Regions from separate parts of the Bacillus cereus group sp. Bce041 genome, predicted to be linked through region 1. Evidence: riboswitches for the same ligand, from Rfam matches in the RefSeq annotation. Region 1 holds a riboswitch; the other holds the start of a gene.

Region 1 (8,834 bases):
CATGGCTAGACGATACTTTATCAAGCGGTAGAAGAATTAAGATGTCAAATTATGAAGGGGCAGTATCTACTTTTCTATTACGTGCGACACCATTGCCAGAAGATTTATCAAGATTTATTGTAAAGTGCACGGAAATTACAGAATTAGATGAAATCTATCAAGAACAAGAAAGACTTGCTATGATAGATTCATTGACAGAGATTTATAATCGTTTAAAGTTTCAACAAATACTAGAGGTAGAATGGGAAAAGGTAATACGTAATGATGAGAAAATAGCAATTATTTTATTTGATATAGATAATTTTAAAACAGTTAATGACACATATGGTCATGATTTTGGCGATTTGGCATTAATACAACTTGCAGAGCTTATGAAATCTAAAGTGGAGCAGCAACATGTATTTGCAAGATGGGGAGGGGAAGAATTCATTATATTAGTGACAAATACAGTAGAAAAGGAAGCATTTCAAGTTGCGGAATCATTACGATTCTTCATTGAAACAAAGCAATTCACTGGAATTTCGAAGTTAACAGCTAGCTTTGGGGTTGCGTTATATGAACAAGGAACTACAAGAGAAGAATTAATGCAACGAGCGGATATTGCATTATATGAAGCGAAAAAAAATGGAAAGAATCAAGTATGTGTGTATAGAAAAGAAAAAATGTGATTTTTCGCAACAAATTGTTGCGATTTTTTTTTATTGTTTGATAATAGAATAGGGGGACAATTTTTAGCGAAGGAATTATGGAGGATCAATATGATAAAAAAAGTAATGGTGGTGGCTTCACTGTCTGCTATAGTTGGCGGCGGAGTATACTATTTTCTTGTTAGCCCCAATATAAAGGAAAACACTGTATTAACAACTAAAGTGAATCCTACTATTGAATCGGAAGTACAAGGGAATATAGAAGAAAAAGAAGAGCAACAAATTGATTATGCTAGCATATCTCAAAAATTAGATCAATATTTAGTCGGAAAGCAATTCAATGGAACAGTTTTGGTAACAGATAAAGAGCATGTTATATTGAATAAAGGATATGGGTATGCTGATGTTCAAAATAAAATAGAAAATACGCCTCAAACAAAATATCGTATCGGTTCTATTACGAAAACAGTCGTTGCCACATCTATTTTACAGCTGCAAGAACAAGGGAAATTGAATATTCAAGATAATGTAAATAAATATATTCCTTCATTTCCGGAGAATAAAAATATTACGCTATATCATTTATTAACGCATACCTCTGGTTTACCTGAACACGCAAAAGGCAATATTAATGCGGCTTCCCGCTTACAATTAATTAATTGGATTGGACGTCAAAATTTAGAATTTCCTGCAGGAACAGGTTGGAGATATACAGATTATAATTATATGGTGCTTGCTTATATAATAGAACATATATCGAAAAAACCTTTAGGAGATTACATAAAAGAAAACATATTTGTAAAAGCAGATATGCATGAATCCGGTATGGGAAATATGGTACCTGGAGATAAAAATTTTACAAAGGGTTATGTGAAAAAAGATCAAGAGCTTGTACCAGCGCAGAAGTTAGGCATGGATTGGCTATATGGTTGTGGTGAGATGTATACGACAGTTGGAGATATGAAGAAATTAGACGAAGCAATTATAAATGGAAAACTTCTTTCTGAACAAAGTATACAAGCAATGTTTTCACCTTCAGCAGAACGGAAATATGCATTTAGTTTTTATATATATCCAGATTATTTTCATAATCATGGTGTATTATCTGGTTGGAACACTTTCAATAATTTTAATAAAGAAAAAGGAACTTTTGTTATTTTATTTTCAAATGTGAAAAATAGTATGGATGATGACTTTAATAAAGAGTTCCGAAAGATGGTAAATGATTTATTAGAACAAAGGGGATGAGAAAATGGAACATAAAACTTTATCAATAGGTTTCATTGGTATTGGCGTAATGGGAAAAAGTATGGTTTATCACTTAATGCAAGATGGTCACAAAGTATATGTATATAATAGAACGAAAGCAAAAACAGATTCTTTAGTGCAAGATGGTGCAAATTGGTGTAATACGCCAAAAGAGTTAGTAAAGCAAGTTGATATTGTAATGACAATGGTTGGATATCCACATGATGTAGAAGAAGTGTATTTTGGTATAGAAGGAATTATAGAACATGCAAAAGAAGGTATGATAGCAATTGACTTTACGACATCTACACCTACTTTAGCAAAACGGATTAATGAAGTTGCAAAAAGCAAAAATATATATACGTTAGATGCACCTGTCTCAGGAGGAGATGTTGGTGCGAAAGAAGCAAAACTCGCAATTATGGTAGGTGGGGAGAAAGAAATATATGATAGATGCTTACCTTTACTTGAAAAGTTAGGAACAAACATTCAATTACAAGGACCAGCTGGGAGTGGACAACATACAAAAATGTGCAATCAAATTGCGATTGCTTCCAATATGATTGGAGTATGTGAAGCTGTTGCTTACGCGAAGAAGGCTGGACTGAATCCAGATAAAGTGTTAGAGAGTATTTCAACAGGGGCGGCAGGTAGCTGGTCATTAAGTAATTTAGCTCCTCGAATGTTAAAAGGAGACTTTGAGCCAGGATTTTATGTAAAGCATTTTATGAAAGATATGAAAATTGCTTTAGAGGAAGCAGAAAAATTACAATTACCAGTCCCAGGCTTAAGTTTGGCGAAAGAATTGTATGAAGAGTTAATTAAGGATGGCGAAGAAAATAGTGGAACACAAGTACTATATAAAAAATATATAAGGGGGTAAACGAGGTGGACCTTCAAAAGTTTGATGAGATGATTGATACTGTACAGCGAGCTACTTGTATGCAAATTAATGAAAAACAAAAAGAAGCTTTTAAACAAAAATATGATTTTGAACCAGAATTTGAATATGGAAGAGATGAGAAGGGACATTATGTAATTCGAACCTCAAAAAAGATGTTAGAAGAAATGGAGTTTTATTTGGCATTGAAATATGATCGTGATGGAGTGGATCTTTATATGCAAGCTGAGATTGATGGTATATTTCATGTATCTGTTAGCTATGGTGAAGATGCCCTACATCTACAAGAATTGTTTCAATTTCTAGAAGAAAATAAATAAAAGTCCTCATTTGAGGACTTTTATTTATTTAGTCATCTTTAATTTTTATAATTATAAGTTAGAAGCGCGTCGGCATCGTTCAACCGGGAACGGGATAATTTGTGCGATGTGATTAGGACCAAATTGTTTTGTACGAGCATGGCGTATTATATAAAAAGCACACAGAATTGAAACAGGAATAGCGCCGAATAAACCAAATAATAAAGCGCTTACACAAGATGCGACAAATCCTAAAACACCAATTTCTAACTCTTCCATAATAGCTCCTAAAATAACAGGAAATGCTCCACATGTAACTCCAAGTATAAGTGCGATAAGTAAGCTCATGATTATCCCCCTCTGTTTGCGATATTATTTTCCTTCTAAGTTAATTGTAGTATATCACATATAAAACAGAATTTTCAGAAAAAATTCAATAAATGTTCAAAAAATGTTCGAAAAATGCACTTGAAAAATTAAGGTGTAAATTTGTGATGAAATGGTACTTTCAAGTAAATAAAAAATCAGACTTATTTCAAAATGAAATAAGCCTGTTCCATAGGAGGATGTATATATGTAGAGTGAATAAAAGTTTGGAAAAGGGGGTCCAAGTCCTTTTATTCAACTAACTACCTTAATAGATTGGAACCCAGCCTTCAGTTGTCACAAAAATACGAATAGCTACAACTTGGCGATCATCTTGCAAGGTAAAATAATGTCTTGCATTTTCAGGAACAGATATTAAATCGCCTGGCTCAAGTTCAACATCAAAGAATTTCCCATCTTTACCTTCAATAGCGAAAATGCCGTGACCACTGACGATAAAGCGAACTTCGTCATCTGTATGATGGTGTTCCTTTTGGAAATTAATTAATAATTCGTCAAGGTTAGGTGTGCTACTTGAAAGTGAGATTACATCATGTGCTTTATAACCTCGACGTGCTGAAACATCAGCGATTTCTTTTGAAAAAATAGCTAATATTTCAGCTTTGTTTTCATCCGTTAACGAATAATTTTCATTTAAATGAGTAGGAAGTTTAGAAATATTCCATTTCTCATATAAAACGCCTTCCTCTTGTAGAAATTTAGATACTTCCACTTCATTTTCAATACGAGTATTTACTTCATGAATACGAATTTGCGCCATTAGAAACGCCTCCTTGAATTGATAATAGTTTTATATGAAATTGGAATAAAAACTCATAAGCTTCTAATCTCTTCTTTGCATCAAAGCTATCTCGGCCCCATACGGTAATACCGTGGTTACGGATTAATACTGCACCCGAATCTCCTTGTATATGCTTTCGGAAGTTTTCTCCAAGTGTTGGGATATGGGCATGGTTTTCGATAATAGGAATGTGAATGGTTGCACCTTCTTCCCAAATATCGAGAGCTTTAATAATTTCTTGATTTTGAAGGGTGACTGCATCACTATATAAATTTGTGATGACATTATTATCGGTTGTATGAACATGAAGTACGCAACCGGCATTCGTATTGTTATAAATGTGTGTATGCAATATTGTTTCTGCTGAAGGGCGTAATTCAGTCTCTAAAACGGGAACTCCTACATGATCTACTAATAGAAAATCATCTGGAGTGGTTTTTGTTTTATCTTTACCGCTTGCCGTAATAAGAAAAGTAAGTGGTTCATGACTAACCTTTATAGAAATATTACCACTTGTTGCTGGGAACCAATTTCGTGTTGTTAACTCTTGTTTTATCTCGCTTAAGTCATACCATTGACGAAAAAGTTGTTTCATGCCTTCACCTCCAACAAAAGTTTTAATTCAGCTTGCACATCTTGAAATGTTTCAAACGGTGTATAAGCAATATGATTTTCTTCACACTTTGTAATAAGAAAATCGCGAGCGAATACTTTATCAGCTTGTTTCGCGGCTTGTAAATCAGTAATAGAATCTCCAATTACAATATGAAAGTCATCTGTATCACTTAATTTACGGATTAATGATGATTTACATAATCCGCAATGATTTTGACAATGATCATCACAAGAATGAGGCCATTTAACTGTAATAAACTCTGCTGAAAAGTCTGTTTCATTACAATAAATTTGCTCTTTTGGAATGATTCCTTGTAAGAGTGGATAGACGAAGAAATCCATTCCACCTGATATCACGTAAAAAGAAATGTTATTTTCCTTTACGAATTGTATAAACTCATGAAAACCACTACGGATTTCAGCAGTTTCTATTAAAAATTGAATAATATCATCGTGCAGATTAGTAGGTATTAATTGAAATAATTGAGAAACACCTTCTTGAATGGATAGTTCTTGTGATAAAATTTTATTCTTTACTTCTTCGGCTTCTGGTGGTGCGAATTTTTCCATAATGGACATAATGTTATCATTATTTGTAATCGTGCCATCGAAATCACAAAATACTTGAATACTCATAATTTCACCTCATAAGAGGGATTTCCCCATATTTGTAGTGCACTATGCAAATTTATGTCGTCTACTTCATGGAGTGGTTTATTTTGCAAAGTAGCATCAATTGCAGTACGGAAAGCTTTACCGCCGCCTTGCGCTCCATTTGGATGTCCGTGTATCCCGCCGCCAGCATTAATAACAACATCTTTACCGAAATCTCGTACAATAAAGGGAACGAAACCAGGATGAATACCAGCAGACGGAACAGAAAAGCTCTTCTTGAAAGATGCATCGTCTTCAGTTAAATATTTTGAGATAGCAAGAGCCTCCTCTTTTTCTAGCGCAACACTTCCGTATGGAGATGGGAATAATGAAAAGTCAGCCCCAGCATAACGTAGTAGCTTTCCAAGTAATAATGGAGATGAAACTCCATATAACTTGGATGCTGAATAAGCACCACTTACAGCAGGATGTGCCATAATAGGAACTGGGATTTCATCATCTTCTGCAAGTGATTGTAGTACATCTAGTCCGTAAGCAAATACGTTAAATAATAGAATATCAGCTCCAGCTTGCACTGCACGTTTAGCATTTTCTTTTAAATCAAAAGTTCGTCCTGTTAAATTTACGGCATATAACGTTTTATGTCCGTATGTTTCATATACGGATTGTAAAACTTCTTTTCCAGATACAATGCGTTTCGTAAGTGGTGTTAATGCATTTTCAAATAATATTTCATCATCTTTTACTATATCTACACCACCAATTGCTTGATCGCGTAATTGCGTTTTTAAATACCCAATATTTCGTCCAATCATTCCTTTAAAAATACTCATTAAAAGGGGACGATCATGCACTTGTAAAAGGTTTCGAATACCATCTATCCCGAATTTTGGACCAGGAAAATGTTTTTTTAACTCGTCTGAAAAAGTTAAGTCAATTAATTTTACTTCGCCATCAAGGGATAGTTTTCCAAATGTAGTCGTTAAAATTGCTGGTAAATCTGGACTGAAGTTTAATAACGGATATTCGATTTTAATAATTCCGCGTTTTACTTTTTTACGTAAATACGAATTGGTATGTTCATGTTCAGCTAATTCCTCAACATGAATGACATTGCCTTTATGCTGTTTTAATTGTTCTTGTAATAAGTGTGGCAAATGAGTCCAAGAGCCAATTGTTAAACCAAGTGCAATTTGCTCAGCTTTTTTTTCTAAGTTATGTGAACCGTCATGGATCAAATACGTCGCTATTATTCCGCTCATTGTTATAACCTCCTAGTTAAATAAAAAAACCTCTCAGCTAAGGAGAGGTTTTTTTACAACCAGCTCCTTATCTGTCAGCATAATGCTGCGAGAATTAGCACCGTGTCTACAATTGTAGATCGGTTGCCGGGTTTCGTCGGGCTCGTCCCTCCACCTGCTCTTGATAAGAAGTATTTAGAAATGTTTAAATTTTTAAGATAACTGAATTTTGTCAGATATTTTTCGTGTTGTCAATTACTTTTTGAAAAAATTTAATTTATCAATTCGATTAATGGCTTCTCGTAATCTATCTTCTGTATGTAAGAGACCAACACGGACATACCCTTCGCCATGCTCACCAAATCCAACACCAGGAGCAACTGCGACATGTGCTTTTTCTAGTAAAATATTAGAAAATTGCTCAGAGGTATATCCTTTTGGAACGGGAAGCCATGCAAAGAATGATCCTGTTGGAATGTCTACATTCCAACCAATTGAGTGACAGGCTGAAATAAGAGCGTTTCTTCGAGATTCGTAACTATTTACAAGGTCTATTACACAAGACTGTGAACTTAATAGCGCTTCTCGAGCAGCATCTTGAACTGCACCGAATATACTAACATACATATGATCTTGTAATAGGTTAATTGTTTCAATCACACTTTCATTCCCTACAGCAAAAGCGATGCGCCAGCCAGCCATATTGAAAGTTTTTGATAATGTGTAAATTTCAATTCCTATATCTTTCGCACCATCTGCTTGCAAGAAACTAACAGGTTTTTGACCATCAAATCCGATAGCGCCATAAGCAAAATCGTGAACAACTAATATATTATGTTTATTAGCAAAGTGAATGGTTTCATCAAAAAAATCTTTTGATGCAGTAGCACCGGTAGGATTATTTGGATAGTTTAAAAACATTAATTTTGCACGCTCTGCAATAGAGTCATCAATGTTCGTATAATCTGGTAAAAAGTTATTTTCTGCAATAAGTGGCATTCTTTCAAAGTGTGCTTTTGCTAAAGCAACCCCGGATAAATAATCTGGATAACCTGGATCCGGAACGAGAATCGTATCACCAGGATTTGTAAAACAAATCGGTAATTCTACTAGTCCAGCCTTCCCACCAAATAAAATAGCAACTTCAGTTTTTGGGTTTAATTCGACGCCATATTCACGTTTATAGAATGTAGCCACGGCTTCCTTTAAGCTTTCATGTCCGCGAAATGGCGGATATTTATGATGAATGGTCTTTTCGGCAGCATCTTGTAAAGCTTTTACGATATGCTGCGGTGTTGGTTGATCTGGATTACCTTGACCTAGATTAATAACATCGTGACCAGCTGCAACGACTTTGTTAACTTTTGCAACAAGTGAAGCGAAAAATTGTGTTGGCAATGATGTTACTATCTCAGAAGGTTGAAATAATTTCATACTTTCCACCTCTTTTGAAAGTTGTTACAATTCTAGTGACAAATGATATAATCTTTCCAGTATTTTGTAAAGAGAAAAATAAGAATGGGGCTGAAAAAATGAAAGTCGCATGTATTCAAATGGATATTGTTTTTGGAGATGTAGAAAAAAATATTGAGAATGCTAAAAATAAAATAAGTGAAGCTATGAAGGAAAGGCCAGATGTTATCGTCTTACCAGAACTATGGACAACAGGATATGATTTAACGAGACTTTCTGAAATTGCAGATAGGGATGGAGTGGAAATGAAAGAAAAGTTAATAGAATGGGCGAAGCGATATGATGTACATATTGTTGGTGGGTCCATAGCAAAGCAAACAGAGCAAGGCGTTACAAATACGATGTATGTTGTAAATAATGAAGGACAGTTAGTCAACGAATATAGTAAAGTACATTTATTTCAGCTTATGGATGAACATAAATATTTAATAGCTGGTAATGGTACGGGCGAATTTAAGCTAGATGATGTTGAATGCGCTGGAACAATTTGTTATGATATTCGTTTTCCAGAGTGGATGCGTGTTCATACTGCTAAAGGGGCAAAAGTATTATTTGTTGTAGCTGAATGGCCATTAGTTCGTTTAGCACATTGGCGTTTGCTATTGCAAGCAAGAGCAGTTGAAAATC
Region 2 (8,834 bases), on a different contig from region 1:
CAAAATAAAGCCTTTCATATAAAAGAATTTACAACAACGCCTCTACTCGTTTTTAACCAAGGATGTGGATACCGCTCCAAACTAGAACGTTGGCTTAAAGACGAAGGTTTGCTACCAAAAAGAATTATGGAATTCAATATATTAGAGACAATATTAAACAGTGTTGCACTCGGTCTCGGAATTACACTCGTACCACAGTCTGCTGTCCATCATCTTTCTAAAGCAGGTAAGGTACATTGTCATGCAATCCCTGAAAAATACGGCAGTATTTCAACGGTTTTCATACGCCGTAAAGATAGCTATATGACGAATTCAATGCGTAGTTTTTTAAAAACAATTGAAGACCATCATCATATCAATATGCTGTGAAAGACATTCTTACATGAATGTCTTTTTTTCTTACAAAAGTGTAAGTCTTTCGTAAGCTAATTCGATAGTTGGAAGTATCCATATTCCCTATAATTAAGACATAAGCAGGGCAACAACTATTCGAAAAGGAGCGGATACGCATGATGAACAATATGAAATCAAATAAATTTTTAAATACAATGGGCATGGTGCTATCCGCACTTGTCGATGCAAAAGCTGTTGCAACTACATTAAACAAATAAGGAGAGATTATAATGAACAACATTACTTTCAACAAATCAGACTTTATCGGACTTGCAAGTGGAGCTACTCTTCTTACGGCTTTCATTTATACACTTGCTCAAGGTCTTATTTAACACTTTGTTTCCCCAAACCCCTTTATATATAGAAAAAGCTGCTCGTCTTATAGACAAGCAGCTTTTTAGTTTGTCCCGCTTTAATGGGCAGTAAGACCCCCTCCTCAAAATTCAGCGAAAGCAAAGAAGTTAGGTGGGGGTCGGGCTGCCCATTAAAGTCCGATTGGTGAAGGCTAATAATCAGTGGGGGATGAAGAACCCCCACACTGATTAAAGTTTCACTTTATTTCATATACAATTTGACCTGTTTTCGTAATATCATATCCGCCAATCGCATTTAATTCATTATGAAATTCTTCCGATTGCAGAATGTCTTTCACAACTTCAATCAGCTCTTCATTTTCTTTATTCTTCAAAATTACTAAATCATACTGTTCTTTCATGATTGGAATAAAGTCCACATTTACAATTTGCGAAAACTTTTCTGAACCTACTCCTACATCAGCTTTTCCATTTGCAACTTGCGTGGCAACACCAAGATGATTCGATTCTTCCCATTCATATCCACTAATATCAGCTTTATTTAATTTTCGGATTCGTAATTGTTCATCCACTAACACTCTAATACCAGAACCCTTTTCTCGATTCACAAACTTTATAGTGGACCCGGATATGTCAGCCCATGTCTTTATTTTCTTCGGATTTCCTTTTTGAACATAAAACCCTACATTTCTGGACAATAAATTAATCATAAGACATGGCTGTCCTACTAAAATACGTTTTACGTAAGGAATATTATATGTACCCGTTTCACCATCAAACAAATGCAAACTAACGATACTTCCTTCTCCTTGATACATTTTCACTAAACTCGTTAAGCTACCTTGATACGCTCTTAAAACATTAGAACTTGGCAAACGATTTTCTATACGTTTAGCTAACATATCTAACGTTAGTTCTTGACCACTAATAATACACGTGTTCAAGATACTACTACCATCGTTTTTCACAGGATTAACTTGTACTTTCCCTGTTTTCATTTGCTTTATATATTGATCTAAATCTGCTGCATCAATGCGCATCTGTCTACCAACTCTATAAGAAGGAAGTTCTCCTTTTTTAATTAAGTCGTATACAGTTAATTTTGATACTTTTAATCGCTTTGCTACTTCTTCCGTTGTGTAGGAATGATGATCCATAGACGATTCCTCACTTTCTCCTTTCATTGTAACAAAGAAAAGAATATTTCTCCTATTTTTTAAAAATAGACATATGTTCAAATTATATTCAATTATAACTAGTTATATTTAGTTATATTTAGTTATAATTAGATGTGTCAAAATGAAAGGGGATTTTTTTATGAATAAATTTATATTACGTTCCATCGGGGCACTTATACTTTCTTTCCTTCTTATATTTAGCGCTGCTTGTACAAGTGGGGAAAAGCATACAAAGTCAGCTGCTAAAGAGGATAAAACAGTTGAACTGACTATCTCAGCTGCTGCAAGCTTACAAGATGCATTAAAAGAAATCGAAAAACAATATAAAGAAAAAGAGCCAAATATCAAACTTTCTTTTAACTTCGGTGCTTCTGGAGCACTTCAACAACAAATTGAACAAGGTGCACCTGCTGATTTATTCTTCTCAGCAGCAGAAGATAAATTCCAAACCCTTGTAAAAAAAGGATTCATTAATGAAAAAGAGGGGAAAAATCTCCTTGGAAACGAACTCGTTCTAGTCGTCCCAAAAGATAGTTCTCTTACAAAAATTCAAGATTTAAAAGATGAAAAAATAAAAAAAATTGCACTTGGTACACCTGAATCTGTACCTGCTGGCAAATATGCAAAGGCTTCTCTAACACACGAAAACCTTTGGAATGATGTTCAAAATAAAGTCGTATTTACAAAAGATGTTCGCCAAGTGTTAACATATGTAGAAACAGGGAATGTCGATGCTGGTATCGTATACAAAACAGATGCTCTCATTTCGGATAAAGTAAAGATTGGTGAGACAGCAGCAGCTACTTCTCATGAGCCAATCCACTATCCTTTAGGTGTTATAAAGGAATCTAAACATAAGAAAGAGGCGACTTCATTTTATGAGTATTTGCAGTCAAAAGATGCACAATCTATCTTTAAAAAATATGGATTTACAGTCCTGTCTTAATTACTATGAGCATTGATGCTATTTTATCGCCTGTCTTTCTATCTTTAAGAGTAGCTGCATGCGCCACTATTCTCGTTACAATTTTAGGGACAATTGTCGGGCGAGCACTAGCTCGCTCCTCATGGCGATATAAAGTACTATTAGAAACCATATTTTTATTACCAATGGTACTTCCACCAACTGTTATCGGCTTCTTTCTCATTATCATCTTTGGAAACAACAGCCCGATCGGAAAGTGGGTTGAATCATTATTTCAGCAGTCTATTATGTTCACATCTACTGCTGCGATCATTGCTTCTACAGTTGTTGCATTTCCGCTTATGTACCAATCAGCGAAAACGGGATTTTCTATCGCAAATGTACAAATTGAAGAAAGTGCTCGTGACCTTGGCGCAAGTGAATATCAAGTTTTTCTGCACGTTACACTTCCGCTCGCATTTCCTGCCTTACTAAGCGGGATGATTTTGAGCTTTGTCCGCGCGCTCGGTGAATTTGGTGCTACACTTATGTTTGCCGGGAACATTCCTGGTAAAACACAGACAATCCCAACTGCAATTTACATGGCTATTGATGCAAGTAATATGCAACTCGCATGGACACTTGTAGTTATTACTATCGGTATGTCACTCGTATTTCTACTATGTATTCAACTTATTAATAAAAGAATTACTAACTCTTAAAGCAGCTTTTTTCGAAGCTGCTTCTTTATTTCTTAGGAAATAAAATATACCACCGGGAAATAACTGAATTTTACCTCTTATTAAAATATACATTTTATTTGAATTCACTTTCTAAAATAGGCAATTTCCTGTTATTATATGGAGGTGTTTCAAAAAATGAAGAAATGAAAACGCATTTATATCGTGAATTCTTCATCCTGTTTTAGCGATCGGTAATCTTCTACTCTATTAGTGGGGCATTACCGATCGTTAGAACGATATGTAACTATATTGGTATAGCAAACCGAAGGGAGTCTTGTAATGGACATTTTATTAGCGCTTCTTCCTGCAATTGCATGGGGAAACATCTTATTAGTAAGCGTAAAAATGGGCGGTGGTGCATATAGCCAAACGGTAGGTATGACAATCGGTGCTCTATTCTTCGCAACAATTATGTATGTATTTACTCAACCAGCTTTAACAATGACAATCTTAATTGTTGGTTTTATTTCAGGTTTATTCTGGGCTTTAGGACAAGTAAACCAATTAAAAACAGTTGAAAAACTAGGTGTTTCAACTACTGTAACGATTTCTACTGGTATGCAACTTGTTGCAACTTCTATCTTTGGGGTTATCGCTTTCCGTGAGTGGACTACTACTACAACGATCATTCTGGGAACGATTGCAATCCTATTAATCGTAGTTGGTGTTGTATTCACATCATTAGATGATAAAGAAAATGCTCAGCCACCTGGACAATTGAAAAAAGGACTTCTTACTTTAATTGTTTCTACTTTCGGCTATCTTGTATATGTAATTATTATTCGTTGGTATAATATCGATGGTTGGTCTGCTATTTTACCACAAGCAGTTGGTATGTTTGTTGGTGCAGTTGTACTGACGTCTAAACATAAACCATTTAACAAATATGCAATCCGTAATGCTTTGTCTGGTTTACTATGGGGAACTGGAAACTTATTCTTACTTCTTTCATTACCACGTGTTGGAGTAGCAACAAGCTTCCCATTATCTCAAACTGGAATCGTTATCTCAACATTCGGTGCGATTGTATTCTTAGGTGAAAAGAAAACAAAACGTCAATTGATCTTTATTGCACTAGGTAGTGTTTTAATTATCGGCGGCGCTGTATTACTTGGTATGACAAAAGCATAATCTTATATTCTATTAGTAAACCCCTGAAGCATATGTACTTCAGGGGTTTTTTAATTCTAATTATTTTCTAGATATAATTATTTGTATGTTCTTGCCCCTTATAATTGCTCTTCCACTCTAGCAAACCAGCTACACATATAAAGAGATTAATAATAGCTAATATTAGCATGAATTTCCTCCTTCTCATTATCCATTCCATCTACGATAAGTCTTTTCTTTTTACAAAATTCTCTTAAAGATGATATCGTTTTTATAACATATCTCTACTAGAAAGGAATAAAGGATATGCTAACTAAACATCGAATTTTATTTATTGGTGCCGGTCGTATGGCAGAAGCTATATTTTCCGGATTACTTAAAACAAGCAAAGAGTACATCGAAGAAATTATCGTCTCTAACCGAAGCAACATAGAAAAGCTAAAACAGTTACAACATCAATATAATGTGTCTACTACAACAGATTGGAAACAGCATGTTACATCTGTTGATACGGTTGTTTTAGCAATGCCACCTTCGGCTCATGAAGAGTTATTAGCTGAGCTATCTCCGTTAATATCAAATCAACTAGTCGTAACAGTAGCAGCTGGCATTGGACCATCTTATTTAGAAGCTAGACTCCCAAAAGGCACGCCTGTTGCTTGGATTATGCCTAATACAGCTGCTGAAATTGGAAAGTCTATCTCCTTATATACAATGGGACAATCAGTAAACGAGATACATCAAGAAACCCTGCAACTACTTTTAAAAGGTATTGGTACTTCGCAACTTTGTACTGAGGAAGAAGTTCATCAGCTTACTGCAGTTACTGGAAGTGCACCAGCCTTCCTTTATTACTTTGCTGAAAGCTTAATTGAAGCAACAAAAAGTTATGGAGTTGATGAAGAAACCGCAAAACATCTTGTCATTCAAATGATTTCTGGCTCTGCTTCTATGCTTGAACAAACGCAAAATCCAGCTAACCTTCGCGAACAAGTAACAACGCCAGGTGGTTCCACAGCTGAAGGTCTCAAAACTTTATACGAATATAATTTTTCAGAGGCAATTCAAAAAGCAGTAGAAGCAACAAACAAAAAAGCTAGGGGGAAATAATATGATTTTAACAAGTTTAAAAGACTATACAACATTACATAACGGTGTAAAAATGCCTTGGTTTGGTTTAGGTGTTTTTAAAGTAGAAGATGGTTCAGAAGTAATTGATTCTGTAAAAGCAGCAATTAAAAATGGCTACCGCAGCATCGATACTGCAGCAATCTATCAAAATGAAGAAGGCGTTGGGCAAGCGATTCGTGAATCCGGTGTTTCACGTGAAGAATTATTTATTACCTCAAAAGTATGGAATAGCGATCAAGGATATGAAACAACGCTTCAAGCATTTGAAACTACATTAGAGAAATTAGGTCTAGAATATTTAGATTTATATTTAGTACATTGGCCTGTAAAAGGGAAATATACTGAATCATGGAAAGCATTAGAAACACTTTATAAAGATGGCCGTGTTCGCGCTATCGGTGTGAGTAATTTCCACATTCACCACTTACAAGACGTATTTGAAATTGCTGAAATTAAGCCAATGGTCAACCAAGTGGAATACCACCCACGTTTAGCACAAGAAGAGTTACATGCATTCTGTAAAGAACATAATATCCAGCTTGAAGCTTGGTCACCATTAATGCAAGGACAACTACTAGATAATCCAACGTTACAAGAAATTGCGACAAAATATAATAAATCAACTGCGCAAATTATTTTACGTTGGGATTTACAAAACGAAGTTGTAACAATTCCCAAATCAATTAAAGAACATCGCATTATTGAAAATGCAAACATCTTCGACTTTGAATTAAGTGCTGATGATATGAAAGCAATTCAAGCTTTAAATGAAGATCGTCGCGTTGGTCCAGATCCAGATAACTTTAACTTCTAGTAGAAAAACCACTGCCATATGCAGTGGTTTTTTCATTTAAGAAAACTGAAAATTTAAACTATATTTCATTTAGTTGACACTTCATTATTCAAGGTGTAAGATTTTGAATTATCAAAGAAACACAAAAATTAATAAAATTTATTCGTTTACTCATTGTATCAAGAGAGGTGGAGGGACTGGCCCTTTGAAACCTCGGCAACAGGTTCATTTTGAATACTGTGCCACTTCCTGCAAGCTTTATGCTTGAAAGATAGAATGAGGGACTTCGTTTATATACGGGTGCATAACTTGTACGTAAAAATCCCTCTTTCTCAATATGAAAAGAGGGATTTTTTATTTTTCATTTCCCTCATCATCATCCAAACTTAATTATTTAGGAGGAAAATCAAATGAAAAAGAAGTTTGTACCCGGTATTGCATCAGTTGTAGGAGTAAGTATTTTATTAACTGGTTGCGGTAGTTATAAAAACGAAGCAAGCGGAGCAAATGCAAAAGACGAGGCACCTAGTAAACAGGTTTTAAACTTATCTTCACCTACTGAAATACGAACAATGGATACGGCTCGTGCTACAGATACTGATTCTGGTCAAGTAATGAGAAACGTATTTGAAGGTTTGTATAATCTTGGTGAAGGTAACAAACCTGTTCCTGGTGTTGCAAAATCTCATGAAGTAAGTGGCGATAAAACGAAATACACATTCCATTTGCGAGATTCAAAATGGTCAAACGGCACTCCTGTTACAGCTAAAGATTTTGTGTTCGCTTGGCAACGTGCCGTAGATCCAGCAACAGCCTCTGAATATGCATTTTTATTCTTTGATATTAAAAACGCAACAAAAATTAACAACAAAGAACTTCCAGCCGACCAACTTGGTGTAAAAGCAGTTGATGACCATACGTTTGAGGTAGAATTAGAGCGTCCTGTTCCTTATTTTATTAGCTTAACAGCGTTCCCAACATTTCTACCAATTAATGAGGAATTCTTTAAAGTACAAGGTGATAAGTACGCTTTAGAAGATAATACAATCTTGTACAATGGAGCTTTTACACTAAGCGATTGGAAGCACGAACAAAGCTTTAAATTTAAGAAGAACCCTACCTATTGGGATAAAGATACTGTCAAACTAGAAGAAATCAATTTTAATGTCGTAAAAGAAAAATCAACAGAAGTAAATTTATTCGAGTCAAAACAATTAGATCGTATAAAACTAACATCTGACTTCGTCGATAAATATAAAAAGGATGCTAACTTTAAAGAACGTCCAAACGTAGGCGTACAATTTTTACGTATGAATCAACAAAACAAAGTACTTCAAAACGTTTCTGCACGCCAAGCAATTGATCAAACAATTGATAGAAAATCCTTTGTAAATACGTTATTAAATGATGGCTCTACACCAACATTTGGTCTCGTTCCAAAAAACTTTGCAAAAGGACCTGAAGGAAAAGACTTCCGTACTGCAAACGGCGATTTAACAAAAGTTGATACAAAATCTGCACAAGAGTTATGGAAAAAAGCTAAACAAGAGCTTGGTTCTGAAAAGATAACATTAGAATTATTAACGAGTGATGCTGACCTTGATAAGAAAACTGGTGAATTCTTAAAAGGACAACTAGAAAAGAATCTAGATGGATTAACAGTAAATATAAAACCTCAGCCGCGTAAGCAACAAGTTTCGCTTTTATTAAAAGGTGACTACGAAATCGGAATTGATGGCTGGAGCCCTGACTTTGCGGATCCAATTACATTCCTTGAGCTATTTACAACGAATAACCCTTATAACTTAGATCATTACTCTAATAAGGAATTCGATGAAACAATAGCAAAAGTGAAAACAACTTTAGCTGGTGATGAAAAAGCTCGCTGGGAAGCATTACTAGCATCCGAGAAAATATTATTTAAAGACTCTGTTATCGCTCCTCTTTACCAAAAAGGCGAATCTTATTTAGAACGTTCTTATGTGAAAGGAATTGTGCAAGTAGACTTTGCAGGTCAATTAAACTTCAAGTGGGCAAAAATTGAAAAATAAAGTGAAACTTTAATAAGTGGGGGTTTCTTCATCCCCACTTATTATTAGCCCACACCAATTGTTTTTTTAGCAAAATATATTAAAAATAGGTTCTCTCACACATGAGAATCTGCTTTTTTAATATATTATTCTGAGAAATTAGCAATCTATTTTTATTATTGACATATAGTTCTTTTCAGTGTTAATATTCTAAATAATCAAAGAAACAAAATATTTC

What was found. Region 1 has a riboswitch for S-adenosylmethionine ahead of mtnW (2,3-diketo-5-methylthiopentyl-1-phosphate enolase). Riboswitches for the same ligand answer to the same signal wherever they lie in the genome.
Region 2: another riboswitch for S-adenosylmethionine. It lies ahead of ACUN13_RS28535 (peptide ABC transporter substrate-binding protein); the one in region 1 lies ahead of mtnW (2,3-diketo-5-methylthiopentyl-1-phosphate enolase).

What each region holds. Positions count from the first base shown of each region.
Region 1 is NZ_JBQXON010000001.1:327,757-336,590, reverse strand. Features, by position in the region: gene ACUN13_RS01660 (GGDEF domain-containing protein) at 1-668, shown strand, start outside; gene ACUN13_RS01655 (serine hydrolase) at 759-1,895, shown strand; gene ACUN13_RS01650 (NAD(P)-dependent oxidoreductase) at 1,900-2,778, shown strand; gene ACUN13_RS01645 (DUF3909 family protein) at 2,784-3,116, shown strand; gene ACUN13_RS01640 (hypothetical protein) at 3,168-3,443, opposite strand; gene ACUN13_RS01635 (1,2-dihydroxy-3-keto-5-methylthiopentene dioxygenase) at 3,730-4,242, opposite strand; gene ACUN13_RS01630 (methylthioribulose 1-phosphate dehydratase) at 4,220-4,858, opposite strand; gene ACUN13_RS01625 (2-hydroxy-3-keto-5-methylthiopentenyl-1-phosphate phosphatase) at 4,855-5,514, opposite strand; gene mtnW (2,3-diketo-5-methylthiopentyl-1-phosphate enolase) at 5,511-6,755, opposite strand; SAM riboswitch class I at 6,820-6,925, opposite strand; gene ACUN13_RS01615 (pyridoxal phosphate-dependent aminotransferase) at 6,990-8,168, opposite strand; gene ACUN13_RS01610 (carbon-nitrogen family hydrolase) at 8,183-8,834, shown strand, end outside.
Region 2 is NZ_JBQXON010000018.1:22,151-30,984, forward strand. Features, by position in the region: gene ACUN13_RS28495 (LysR family transcriptional regulator) at 1-369, shown strand, start outside; gene ACUN13_RS28500 (DUF3948 family protein) at 624-725, shown strand; gene ACUN13_RS28505 (substrate-binding domain-containing protein) at 944-1,864, opposite strand; gene modA (molybdate ABC transporter substrate-binding protein) at 2,025-2,831, shown strand; gene modB (molybdate ABC transporter permease subunit) at 2,837-3,511, shown strand; gene ACUN13_RS28520 (GRP family sugar transporter) at 3,812-4,663, shown strand; gene proC (pyrroline-5-carboxylate reductase) at 4,949-5,752, shown strand; gene ACUN13_RS28530 (aldo/keto reductase) at 5,754-6,587, shown strand; SAM riboswitch class I at 6,740-6,844, shown strand; gene ACUN13_RS28535 (peptide ABC transporter substrate-binding protein) at 6,977-8,617, shown strand.